Regions from separate parts of the Pelorhabdus rhamnosifermentans genome, predicted to be linked through region 1. Evidence: riboswitches for the same ligand, from Rfam matches in the RefSeq annotation. Region 1 holds a riboswitch; the other holds the start of a gene.
The links. Region 1 has a riboswitch for cyclic di-GMP ahead of Ga0466249_RS14870 (S-layer protein). Riboswitches for the same ligand answer to the same signal wherever they lie in the genome.
Positions count from the first base shown of each region.

Region 2: linked by a shared signal. The riboswitch ahead of Ga0466249_RS04865 (methyl-accepting chemotaxis protein) and the one ahead of Ga0466249_RS14870 (S-layer protein) in region 1 are both predicted to bind cyclic di-GMP.

Region 1 is NZ_JAHGVE010000012.1:56,088-62,812, forward strand. Features, by position in the region: gene Ga0466249_RS14865 (nucleotide sugar dehydrogenase) at 1-863, opposite strand, end outside; gene Ga0466249_RS14870 (S-layer protein) at 891-2,369, opposite strand; cyclic di-GMP riboswitch class I at 2,588-2,673, opposite strand; gene Ga0466249_RS14875 (ribonuclease J) at 3,024-4,688, opposite strand; gene dapA (4-hydroxy-tetrahydrodipicolinate synthase) at 4,973-5,854, opposite strand; gene dapG (aspartate kinase) at 5,889-6,725, opposite strand, start outside.
Region 2 is NZ_JAHGVE010000003.1:232-6,956, forward strand. Features, by position in the region: gene Ga0466249_RS04860 (methyl-accepting chemotaxis protein) at 71-1,753, shown strand; cyclic di-GMP riboswitch class I at 1,816-1,901, shown strand; gene Ga0466249_RS04865 (methyl-accepting chemotaxis protein) at 2,029-4,062, shown strand; gene Ga0466249_RS27020 (hypothetical protein) at 4,287-4,418, opposite strand; gene Ga0466249_RS04870 (GntR family transcriptional regulator) at 4,684-5,349, shown strand; gene Ga0466249_RS04875 (LacI family DNA-binding transcriptional regulator) at 5,480-6,478, shown strand; gene Ga0466249_RS04880 (MFS transporter) at 6,524-6,725, shown strand, end outside.

The sequences.
Region 1 (6,725 bases):
GCAATAATCTGCGAGTGATAACCCAACATCTCCGCTTGATAAATAAAATAATACGGATCGACACCAATGCAATGTCCGCCTACCAATCCCGGATAGAATCCTAAAGCATTCCATTTGGTATTCATGGCATCTACAACATCTTTTGTATTGATTCCCATTCGATCAAAAACCATGGCCAATTCATTCATAAAGGCAATATTAATATCTCTTTGGGCATTTTCAACCAATTTTGCCGCTTCCGCCACTTTAATGCTCGGTACTTTATAAACACCCGCGTGAATAATCAACTCGTAGACAGCCGCAATGTTTTCCACTGTTTCTTTGTCCATACCCGAAACGATTTTCCGAATGTTTTCAAGCTTATGCATTTTATCCCCGGGATTAATTCTTTCCGGCGAATAACCAACTTTGAAATCTTTCCCACATACCAATCTTGATTCATTCTCCAATATAGGTACACAAACATCTTCTGTAACTCCCGGGTACACAGTAGATTCAAAGATAACAATACTGTCTTTCGATAAATTTTGTCCTACGACTTTACTGGCATTAACAACAGGTGCTAAATCTGGTGTTTTATCTCCATTAACAGGCGTTGGAACAGCAACAATGATAACGCTAGCTTCTTTTAACCTTGTTGGATCGGTAGTAAATTCCAATGTTGTACTTTGAATTTTTTTGTCCCCGACTTCATGGGTGGGATCAATACCCTTTTTATAAACATTAATTTTTTCTTGATTAATGTCAAATCCCAGCGTTTTGACTTTCTCCGCAAACGCAACAGCAATAGGCAAACCTACATATCCAAGGCCTACAACGGCTAAAAAATCTTTCTTCGTCTGTACTCTTTCAAATATTTCCATTTGCATTTTATCTCACCCATTTTCTTATTAAAAATAATGTGTTAGTTCACTCCACCAGGTTTTCCCTCTTTCCCCTGATACTTTATCTGTTAAGTTGTAATATTCCAACCCTCCAACCAAATTGTTTGCAAATGTGTAGTGAGTCCCTACTCCGTAACCCTTAAATCCTTGCATCAAACCCAAATTGCCTATGCCATTCATTCCATGTTCAATATAAGTACCTAGCGGTTGATTATAATATTTTATAAAAATGTTATATGTACCCGGTCTATATGTTTTTAGATCACCATAGTTAAGACTAAACACGTAGCCATTACTCTCACCTTTGCTATCTTTCAGATTGGAACCCAAATACATGGCCCCTATGCCGAAATTACTGAAGTTGTAGTTTCCACCAAGAGTCCGAATTGTGTTTTGATTGTAGACTCCATTATCCAGCTGATAATGATAAATACTAGCTTCCAGATTATAATCAAAATCATCATACCGTACAGTTGCTATGGATAGTTTTTTCGTATAATCAGTTTTTCCATAACTCAACGTATATTTTACTGGTTTTCCAAAATCAACTTTTGCACCTTTAAAACCGCTATCATAAATATTTCCTTCTGCCATAAGATATCCAAAAGAACCTGCAGTAAGTATTGATGAGCTTAATTTTCCTACAACATTTATACGTGAAAGCTCGAATTTATTATTATAATTCACAAAACTCTTCTCAATGTCCATCATACCATTGACACGCCAATCCTCATTAATATTCGTGCCAAAACCAAGGTAAGTTCGAATTCCGGATGAATCCTTATCCCATCGATTGGAACCTCTGTTAAATGCATAATGATAACGAACTTCACCGTCTACCTTGACTTTATTGTCCACATGCTTGCTACGGTCACCCACATGCATCAATTCGTCTATAAGTCCCGTGTAAGTCTTATTATCAATATCTCTTTGATCCGTGTTGGTATCGTTCACCTTAACTGGTACTTTTTTCTCAATGTCGGCATTATTCCGAAGCAATGCTGTTTTGGAATCATTATCATTAACACCCACTTTAAGTAATGGCCTGTTAGCAGGAGTGCTTATATCTCCATTAGTTATGATTTTTGTTGTAAGTTGCGCTATTTCATATGCAAATTCAGCTTTGGCTTTCTCGATATCTAAATTTTGGTCGCTATTTATTTTAGTCGTAATTTTTGCCATTTTATACGCAAAATCAGTTCTTTGATCAGCAGGTATAATCGGCATTACTTGTGCTGTGACTTGCGCCATAGCATATGAAAATTCAACTTTAAAATTTTCAACATTTATGGCTGGAAATGATATTACCTTTTCCGTAATCTTTTCCATTTCATATGCAAATTCAGCCACACCAGAACGATTATTATCAAGTTCACTCATATTCATGAGCTCATTTGAAGCATATGCCACATTTTCCTTCAACTCATCTGTAGATATACCAATTATCGTTGCCATTGAAACCAGCAATATAAAAAACTTTTTCACTTAATAATTCACCATCCTGATCAAATATACTATCAAAACCATCTTCTCTTTAACTTTTCTTTATTTTACCGACCGATTGGAAAAAGATGAAATAATACTCGCCTTATAAACAAAACCTATAAGTCTTACACGCAGTATCAGGATAACATAATATTACAGTTATGACAAATATTTACACAAAAAATATGACTGTCAAGTTGCAAACAATGAATTCTCATTTTTGCAACTTGGCAGTCATATACATATCGTACGTAGACCCGAAGTTTTGCGTCCTTACCTTTCAGTAAGTTTGCCAACATTTTAAATTAAAATAATTTAATGAAAAAATATACAATATATATTGTATAATTGACTACTCATTTATTCAAGGGGGTATTTAGTCCTGAAAGTCATTATTCTAATCCTTTCTCATTCAAATACGTCTACGTAGGCAGTTATCGGCTAAAATCCAGGTGTACTTTTAATCAATTGTTTTTAACGCTAAACATCTCGTATAAGACATACCTCCCCACTCATTGCCTTATCAAATCAATGTCAAAAATTAGTCTGACTTGGTTATTTCATTATTGGAGATAATATTTAACAAAAAAAGTGGCTACACATCGATTTGTGCAGCCACTTTTTCGTTAAAGCAAAATAAACAAAAAATCGAACTTATATTTCCATAATGATCGGTAAAATCATTGGACGACGACGCGTGCGTTCATAAAGATACTTTCCTAATGCGTCGCGGACATTAGACTTAATAGCCGCCCACTCAGTAATACCGTTTGTTTGACATTTATCAAGTGCCAGTTGTACCTTATCTTTCGCTTCATCCATAAGTTTCTCAGATTCTCTAACATAGACAAATCCTCGTGATACAATATCAGGACCTGCAACAGTACAGCCGCGTTGTTTATCCATCGTCACAACAACGATTAAGATACCATCTTGCGATAGTTGTCTGCGATCACGCAAGACAATATTCCCAACATCACCAACACCCAATCCATCAACAAGCACTTTTCCAGCCGTAACCTTTCCATTGATAACAGCCTTTTCAGGACTAAATTCTAATACTTGGCCATTTTCAGCAACCAAAATATTTTGTTTAGGCATACCCAAGTCTTGAGCTAATTTTGCATGAACAATAAGATGACGATATTCGCCATGAACAGGTACGAAATATTTTGGTCGAACAAGATTATGCATCATTTTTAATTCTTCTTGACTGGCGTGTCCTGATACATGAATTCCAGAAGACGCACCGTAAACAACATCTGCACCTTGTTTAAATAAGAAGTCAATGGTCTTTGAGACTAGTTTTTCATTTCCCGGAATTGGTGTGGCTGAAATAATGACCGTATCACCAGGCATGATTTCAACTTTGCGATGATCAGACATAGCCATACGGGTCAAAGCGGACATGGGTTCACCCTGGCTACCTGTTGTTAAAATCACAATACCGGACAAAGGATAATTTTTGATTTCATCAATATCAATCAACATACCTTCGGGAATATTCATATAGCCAAGCTCTGAAGCAATACTAACAACATTTACCATACTGCGACCTAAAATAGCTACTTTACGTTTGAATTTACAAGCCATATCAATGGCCTGCTGCAAACGATGAATGTTGGATGAGAAACTGGCAATAATAATGCGCCCCTTGGCATTGCGGAACGTATCATCAAAAGATGCCCCTACACTGCGTTCACTCTTGGTATAACCAGGACGTTCAGCATTGGTACTATCTGCAAGCATAACAAGCACGCCTTGGTCACCTAACTCGGCAAAGCGGTGAAAATCAGTAACCTTACCGTCAATAGGCGTTTGATCCAATTTAAAGTCACCTGTATGGACAATAGTTCCAATTGGAGTTTGAATGGACAAAGCAACAGCATCGGCAATGCTGTGGCTAACATGAATAAAGCCAATTTTAAATGCACCCACTTGAATTTGATCGCCTGCTTTGACAGGATTCAAATTAACAGGGGATACATTATTTTCTTTTAGGCGACCCTGAAGTATTCCTAATGTCAACTTTGTCCCATATACAGGAACATTAAGTTGTTTAAGTACATAAGGAAGAGCGCCAATATGGTCCTCATGACCATGCGTCAAGATAATGGCCTTCACCATATCCTGATTTTCAATTAAATAAGAAATATCCGGGATAACTAAATCAATCCCAAGCATATCATCTTCCGGAAACATCAGACCCGAATCAATGACAATTATTTCGTCACCATAACGAATAACAGTCATGTTCTTGCCGATTTCTCCCATCCCGCCTAGCGGAATAATCTGAATTTTTTGTGGCATTTTAGTCAAAAAAATATACACCTCCACGCTACTGCCTTCCGAGCAGTAGACATAATATAATCTTAAATATTCTATATTTGCCGATACTTTTGTCCGCTCTCTCATCGGTACAAGCCGTTCACTCATGCATAAACAACAACTGCCGAACCAATTACTTCCTACCTCATTATATACTATTTATGAGAAGGCAACAAGTAATAAATAAAAGCCTAAGAATATTATGTGCAGTTTCCAAATGGGAAATACAAAAGCCTGTCACGAAAGTGACAGGCGAAATAAATTAAGTCGGGAAATTAAATCGCTGGAATAAGCTGCAGGACCTCCTGAATTTTTGCCGTTTCCTGTTCTGTAGCATTCACTAAAGGTAACCGGAAAGGACCGGCATTAAGACCAAGCAAATTAACAGCCGTTTTCACTGGAATCGGATTCGTCGTAATAAACAGGCCCTTAAATACAGGCAACAGAGCCAAATGGAGCTTTGCCGCTGTCTTAATATCTCCAGCCAAAAAGGCCTCAATCATCCGTTTCATAGCATTGCCTGCTACATGAGCGGCAACACTTACAATGCCTTGTGCTCCAATGGCAAGGCTGGGAAGTGTCAAGGAGTCATCGCCACTATAAACCATAAAATCAGGTGATGTTCCGCGAATAATTTCAGCAAATTGCTCTAACTGACCACTTGATTCTTTAACTGCAACAATATTGTCAATTTCAGACAAACGAATAATTGTCGAAGGTAAAATATTGGATGCCGTACGGCCTGGAACATTATAAATAACGGCCGGCAAAGATATGCTTTGCGCAATGGTTTTAAAATGCTGATAGAACCCTTCCTGCGGCGGTTTATTATAATAAGGTCCCACAAGAAGCACCCCATGAACTCCCGTTTTTTCAGCTGCTCTAGTCATTTCAACCGAGGCTAGAGTATCATTGGAACCTGTTCCTGCAATAATGGTAGCTTTATTTCCAACTTTCTTGACAATCACTCGAAACAGCTCCAGTTTTTCTTCTTTATTCATGGTAGCTGCCTCGCCTGTACTCCCTGCAACAACTAAGCCATCTGAACCGTTTTGTATGAGATGTTCAGCTAATTTCGCCGCGGCTTCGTAGTTAACTGTTCCGTCTTGATGAAAAGGAGTCACCATGGCAGTTAATATCCGACCAAATGATTTCATTTTTTTCTCCTCCTAATTTGTTGCAAAATAAAAGTTAATCTGCTAATCCGAACCGGCCGTGAAGAGCAAGCAATGCTGTTTTTACATCTGCTTGATGAATCAGCGCTGATATGGATGTATGAGAATCAACAGTTTGTAGTATTTCCACATGACTACACGTTAAGGCATCAACAAAGCTTGCCATCACACCTGGTACTTCACGCATGCCACCGCCCACAACAGAAACCTTGGCACAGTCTGGCAATAGCGTCACAGGAAAACCTAATTTAACTAATTTTTCTTCAGCGAGAGATGCTACTTCCGCGTTCACAGTAAACATAATTTGACCTGGATGAACATTAATCAAATCCACACTAATATTATTATTAGCCATAGCATGAAACACTTGTGATGCCGTTTGATGCGAAGCAGTCGATTCTACTTGAAGCGCTATTTGCACGATTTTTTCCAAATAAGTCACACCTGTTGCAATACGATCTGTTACAAGCGATGCTTCGCTATCACTTGTAGCCGGACTGGTAATCAAGGTTCCCGGAGCATCGCTAAAGGTTGATTTCACTATAAGAGGAATATTTTTTTGCATCGCAATTTCTACGGCACGCGGATGAATGACTTTGGCACCTTGATGAGCCATCTGGCAAACCTCACTATAGCTAATACAGTCCAGAATACGTGCATCTTCTACAATACGAGGATCAGCCGTCATAATACCGTCCACATCTGTATAGATTTCTACTGCTTCTGCATTTAAAGCTGCTCCTAAAGCTGCTCCTGTTGTATCACTGCCACCCCGGCCAAGCGTGGTAAAATCACCATCCACTGTTACGCCTTGGAAACCGCAGACAACAGGAACACGGCCCGCTTGAAGCAA
Region 2 (6,725 bases), on a different contig from region 1:
AAAAAGAGTGTTTGCTCAATTTCTATTGGAAAAAAAAATCTTGAAAGGGTCTTTAGCGATATCATCTCGTATCACTGTTCAGAAGAAAATTTTTACTGGTTTTATGGTAGTTATTGTGCTTGTTGCGACGATGAGTGCGTTTACCTATTACGAAGTAGGTGAATTGAATCGAAATTCGCAAGAAGTAACGAAGCAAAATCTTATGAAGATTGAACTTGTTGAAGAGCTCGCCATTGATGTGGCAAATGAAACAGTAGCCATGCGTCGTTTCAATTTTACTGGAAATCTTGCCGATGTAGCTGATTTTGAAAATCATCGTAAATACGGTGACGATAAAATTAATAAACTCGAGAATGTGTTGGCATCGAAAGAATCGCAGATGACTTTAACTGAACTCAAGACGGAAAAGAAGGCTTTTGATACGATTGCTGCGCAGTCGGTTCAAGCCAAACGGGCTAATAAACTGGATCAGGTTGCTCTTTACATGCAACAGGCTGGTATTCCTTCTGAAAATTCTATTGCGACGACAAGGCTATTGATTGGTGCTGTGAAACAACATATTGAAGAGCAAGAAGTAAATAGTACGAAAAAGGCGGACGGAGTACAATTTCTATTAGTCCTTGTGAGTTTTTTGGTCGCGGGTATTTCAGTTTTTGTCAGTATCTTTATTAGCCGTACGATATCCAGACCGGCTAATGTCATTGCTCAAGCTGCGGCAGGTATCGCGAGTGGGAATCTTAGTTTGGCAGATGTAGATGTAAAGTCATCTGATGAAATTGGGGAGTTAGGTATTTCCTTTAATCGAATGAAAGCCAGTTTGCGTGACGTGATTCGGAAAATGGCAACATCGGCAGAGCAGGTAAAACAGTCATCAGAGCAGTTAACAGCTAGTGCCGATCAGTCGGCCCAGGCTGCAAGTGATGTTGCTTGTGCCACAACCAGCGTAGCCCAAGGTTCTGAGCAGCAACTGATAGCTATACAGGATACTTCAGCGGCAGTGCAGCAGTTACTAGCCAGTATAGAGCGTATTGCGAGTCATGCCGATGATGTGGCGCTAAAATCGGAGCAAGCTGCTGAGACGGCAACAACAGGGGGAAAGGCTGTAAAACAAGCGGTAAGTCAGATGGATCGGATTGAAAACACAGTGAATACTTCAGCCCAAGTTATTGTCAAGTTGGGCGAGCAGTCAAAACAAATCGGGCAAATTGTCGATACCATAGCAGGGATTGCTAAGCAGACTAATTTGTTGGCTTTAAACGCCGCGATTGAGGCAGCAAGGGCAGGCGAACATGGACGCGGATTTGCCGTTGTTGCTGAAGAAGTAAGAAAATTAGCGGAAGAGTCTCAGCAGGCTACAAAGGAGATCGCGGAGTTAATCAGTTCTATTCAGGGTGATACATCTCAAGCTGTACAGGCTATGTCAGAAGGAACGAATGAAGTGAAAGTCGGAGCAGATGTCGTGGATGCAACAGGGAAGGCTTTTCAGTCTATGGAAATTATCGTATTGGAAGTTTCTTGCCAAATTAAGGAGATTTCCGTAGCTATTCAGGAAATGACAGGGGGCAGTCATCAAATTGCTTCTTCAGTAGAGACAATCGATGAATTGAGTAAAAAGGCGTCTGAAAAGGCACAAACAGTGTCGGCAGCTACACAGTTGCAGTCGGCTTCGCTGGAAGAAATTGCTGCATCCAGTCAAGAACTAGCTAAATTGTCGCAGAATCTTCAAGAAGTAGTGAATAAGTTCTGTTTATAGTTACTTGGTTGACTAAATGGGAAAAAAATCTTATAATAATTATTACTATCTGCTTTATAAAATTTTATAATTAGCAAAATTACTGAAAAGTAATGGCGCAAAGCCATGGGTCTAAAGATGTCATATCTATGATTGCCAGGTTGCTGTTTAATTACGGATTATTATTAGCACCTGCCACTGGCAGGTGCTAATTTTTTATGCTGGGAGGGGACTCAGAAGGTAGTAAAAGTGTGGCATGAAGTAAATGGAAAGGAACATTAGGGGTGAAATTTGTAATGAGTGGATTGAAAATGACGGGTCAAAATTGGCTGGGGAAAAGTATTCAGGTCAAAGTAATTGTTGCTTTAGTGGGCGGACTGCTACTTTCATTAAGTATTTTAGGCTTCTGCAATTTTTATAATGCAAAAAGCATCTTAGTTTCTGACGCAGAGGAAGATCTTGTGCATCGTTCTGATGCCTATGCCAGAGAAATCGGGCAGTGGATAGAGATGCGTCAGCGGGAAGTGGCTATTCTTGCAACAAATCAGAGTGTCGTTAATGGCGATCAGGCAGCTGCTCTTCGTTATTTAAATGAAGAAGTTAAGCGTAATCCTAATTATTTACGATTCTGGCTGGTTGATACAAAAGGACAGGCTATTCATACAACAGGTGATAGAACCAATATTGTGGATCGCGAGTATTTTAAACAAGTCATGTCTACTGGAAAAGTTTTTACAACAGATCCTGTAATTTCTAAAGTAGACGGCAAGATGGTCGTTTCTGTAGTGGCTCCCATCAAAAATAACAACCAGATTGTGGGTGTCTTAGGCGGTACAGTAACAGTTGATACGCTTATTTCGCGCATCAATGAAATTAAGATTGCTCAAAGCGGTTATGCTTATGTGCTTCAAGGTGATGGCTTAACGATTATTCACCCTGATAAGAGTATGGTTATGAAGCAAAATATTTTGAATGATGCCAATGCTACGAATCAGTCGAAAGAAATTACCCAAAAAATGATTCATGGGGATAAAGGAATTAGCCATGATATGGAAGCTGGTACAAGTAAGTATATGGCTTATGCACCGATTCCTGGAATGCATTGGAGTTTAGGCATTGATGTACCTGAAAAAGAAATTCTCATGAAGTTAACGCCTTTAACGATTGTTTCGTTAATCACAATAGGAATTATTCTTATTGTGACTTGTGGATTGGGTGTTGTTCTTTCGCGGCGATTTACGAAGCCTATTATTGCATTAAATCAGGCGACTGAAAAAATTGCGCAAGGAGACTTAACGGTTCAGGCTGTAGCGGGGAATCTAACGGAAGAAAATATCCAAGAAAAAGATGAATTAGATACACTGGCGATTCACTTTGATACAATGGTAGCAAAACTTCGCAGTTTGGTTCAGCAAGTTGCTACTTCCGCTGAGCAAGTGGCAGCATCATCAGAAGAACTAACGGCCAATGCGGAACAGTCGGCACTTGCTGTCAGTCAAGTTGCTGGATCTATTACAAAAGTGGCTTCAGGTGCTTCCTCTCAACTTGAGGCAGTGCATGAAACAACAGGAGTCGTGGAAAAAATGTCGGCAAGCATTCAACAAGTTGCCGCTCATTCGGGAAATGTAGCCGCGACGGCTGAAAAAACTTCCTTGGCAGCAAAAAATGGTGGAGAGGCTATCGATGATACAACGAAACAAATGGCTATTATCGAAAAATCAGTCGTGCATTCGGCACAAGTTGTGGCGGGTCTTGGGGAACGCTCCAAAGAGATTGGTCAAATTGTAGATACTATTTCGGGAATAGCCAGTCAAACAAATCTTCTTGCACTGAATGCAGCGATTGAAGCGGCGCGTGCAGGCGAACAAGGCAAAGGGTTTGCTGTTGTAGCTGAAGAGGTCCGTAAATTAGCTGAACAATCTCAAGAAGCAGCCAAACATATTGCAGTGCTTATCGGTGAAATTCAAGGAGATACGGAAAAGGCTGTACTTGTTATGGCAGACGGGACGAAAGAAGTCAAACTCGGTTCGGAAGTAGCTGGTACGGCAGGGAGGGCTTTTGGGGAAATTGCGGCGTTAATTGAAGAAGTTTCTAATCAAGTAGAAAATATTTCTGCTGCGATTCAGCAAGTGGCAGGAGGAAGTGAACAAATTGTTTCCTCTATGCAAAAAATTGATAATATTAGTAGCGCAACAGCTGAGCATACTCAAACAGTTTCTGCTGCAACAGAGGAACAGTCGGCCTCGATGCAAGAAATTGCAGCATCTAGTGAGGCATTAGCTAAAATGTCTGAAGAGCTTCGGCTGATTATTACACAATTTAACGTGTGAATTTTCTTTTTACCCATTTTAACCATCAAAAAAACAGCAGTAGTTGTCTTGACATTGACAATTACTGCTGTTTGCTATTATTTAGCTCTAATAAGAATAAAAATTCATTGGAAATAAATATTTATTCATAAATATTGATAAAAAAATCACTCCTATCGTTAAGGTGAACTTAACGGATAGAGCGACATCTTTGTCGCAAACATGTTATTTTTTTTCTTTGCTTTCTAGCATTCAGCAAGTAAGCCTAACTTAAAGTTGAGCCATTCTTGTTCGTCTAATAAAGTATCCATTTCTGCTTGAGCTTGTTCTTCGTTTTCTTGAACCTCATCATCATTCAAATAAAACATTGTATACATAAATACACACCTCCATGAATACGTTTATTTTTAAATACATTATAGCACTCCATGCAACGTTTTACTAGGTATTTATTGAAAAATAGTTAAAATTATTTTTTGTGTAAATGGAATAGACAATCAACAAGCTATATCCCTTATTTGTGTTTTTGCAGTGCACATAACATCCAAGTTCATATGAAATATATTGTTAGCGACTTGTACTCTTGTTAAACTTATAATAAACTATTAATAGTAGAAATTTTTTTAATGGAGGACCTATGTAATGACCAAAGATATAGAACTTTTCTCTGCGCCAGATACCTCTTTGCGCCAGAAGGTATTTCAATATATTAAATCGCAAATTATTAATGGCGTTTATTCAGCAGGAGATATTTTACTTGAAACGAAACTGGCCCAGGAATTGGGTGTGAGCCGTACGCCTATTCGCGAGGCGATTTGGCTATTGGAAGTAGAAGGACTAGTAGAAACGACAGCTAAAAAGGGTGCCATTATTCTCGGCATTTCTGATAAGGATGTAGCGGATATTTGTGTCATGCGGCAGCTCCTTGAAGGCTTGGCGGCACGTTGGGCTACTCCGCGGCTGACTGATTTAGAGCTTAAAGAGTTACAGAAGATAGTCGATCTTACGGAATTTTATGCGCAAAAAGATAACATAGAGGAAATAGCGGACTTAGATAACAAATTTCACCAGACAATTTATGAAGCGTCAGGCAGTAAAATGTTAAATCTTACATTAAGTAATTTTCATAAGTATATTCAAGTGGCGCGTCTTCAATCCATGCATGTTGAAAATCGTCTATCGCAAACGATTACAGAACATCTTGCTTTGCTTGAAGCATTTCGCAGTCAAGATGCTGAGGCTGCTGAAAAAGCTATGACTTATCATGTGAGTATGGTTCATCGTAATATTAGTAGCCTCTATCACTAAAAAGTAACTAAAAACAGAATTTATTGAAAAATAATTGAATCCAATTTTTGAAAATGGTATATTATATTTAGTAAAACGTTTTACTAACGGGGAGGTGGAGCTATAAAAAAAAGTAACAAAGGAGATACTTATGGCAGTTACTCTTAAGGACGTTGCAAAGGCAGCAAATGTATCGATTACGACGGCTTCGCTTATTTTGAACCAAAAGGCGGAAGCCATTCGTTTTTCTGAAGAGACGATTCAAAAAGTACGCGAAATTTCTCTCTCATTAGGTTATGTGCCCAATATGTCAGCACGAAAATTGCGTCAAAGTGGGAAGACGAGTTTAACATTCGCTGTGTTGTGGCCTATCGATACACGTGTAGGATTGATTGGACGTATTTTAACCGGAATTCATCGATTCAGTTCTTCTCTTGAGACGATTACCATCAATTTATTAGTTAAAACAATGGATGAAATGGGGATTCAGGGTGTCAAAGAGTTATATCAGCCCAATCTTTTTAATGGTGCAATTTTAGCGAATACATCGATGGCAGATGAAACATATATTCATCGTGTTTCGCCAAGTGTTCCTGTTGTGTTTTTTCATCGGACTTCGCCAATTTATCCTTATGTCAGTGCAAATAATTTTGCGGCAGCTAAACAGGTTGCAGAGCATTTTATCAAGAATAAGCATCAAAAAATTGCTATTTTGGCATCATCTGTTTCATCGCAAGCCTTAGATGAACGACTTGCGGGTTTAACTGAAGCTCTTATAGGCAGAGAATATATGATTAGATATTGTGATTTTACGGAAACTAGCGGATATCATGCTGTAGTGAAGCTGATTGAGAGCGGCAATGCGCCTACCGGACTCATCTGTCTATGCGATCAAACTGCCATGGGATCTCTTTCGGCCTTGCATGATTATGGTATTCAAGTTCCTAATCAATGCGAGGTTTTTGGCTTTGATAATCAAGTTTATTCAAATTTTACCATTCCTAAATTATCGACAGTCAATTTACCTGTAGAAGAAATGTCATTTTATGCTATGCAATTATTAGTTCAACGAACACTTGATCCGAATTATTCTGAAAAACAGAAGAACTTTGATCTCGATATTATTTATAGAGAGTCCACAAGGCCGTAATCAGAGAGTATGGGAACAAAAATTCCAAGGAGTTGATTTATATTAATGAAAAATAATTCTAAAGTAATATCTACAGCACCTAAAACTAACAAAAGATGGTGGTTTGTTAGTTTGATATTGCTTGGAGCTGTTGTAAATTATCTGGACAGGTCGAATCTTAGTGTAGCTAATCCCTTAATTGCTAAAGAGTATGGGTTAAATCCCTTGCAAATGGGATTGTTAATGTCGGCATTTCTTTGGCCTTATG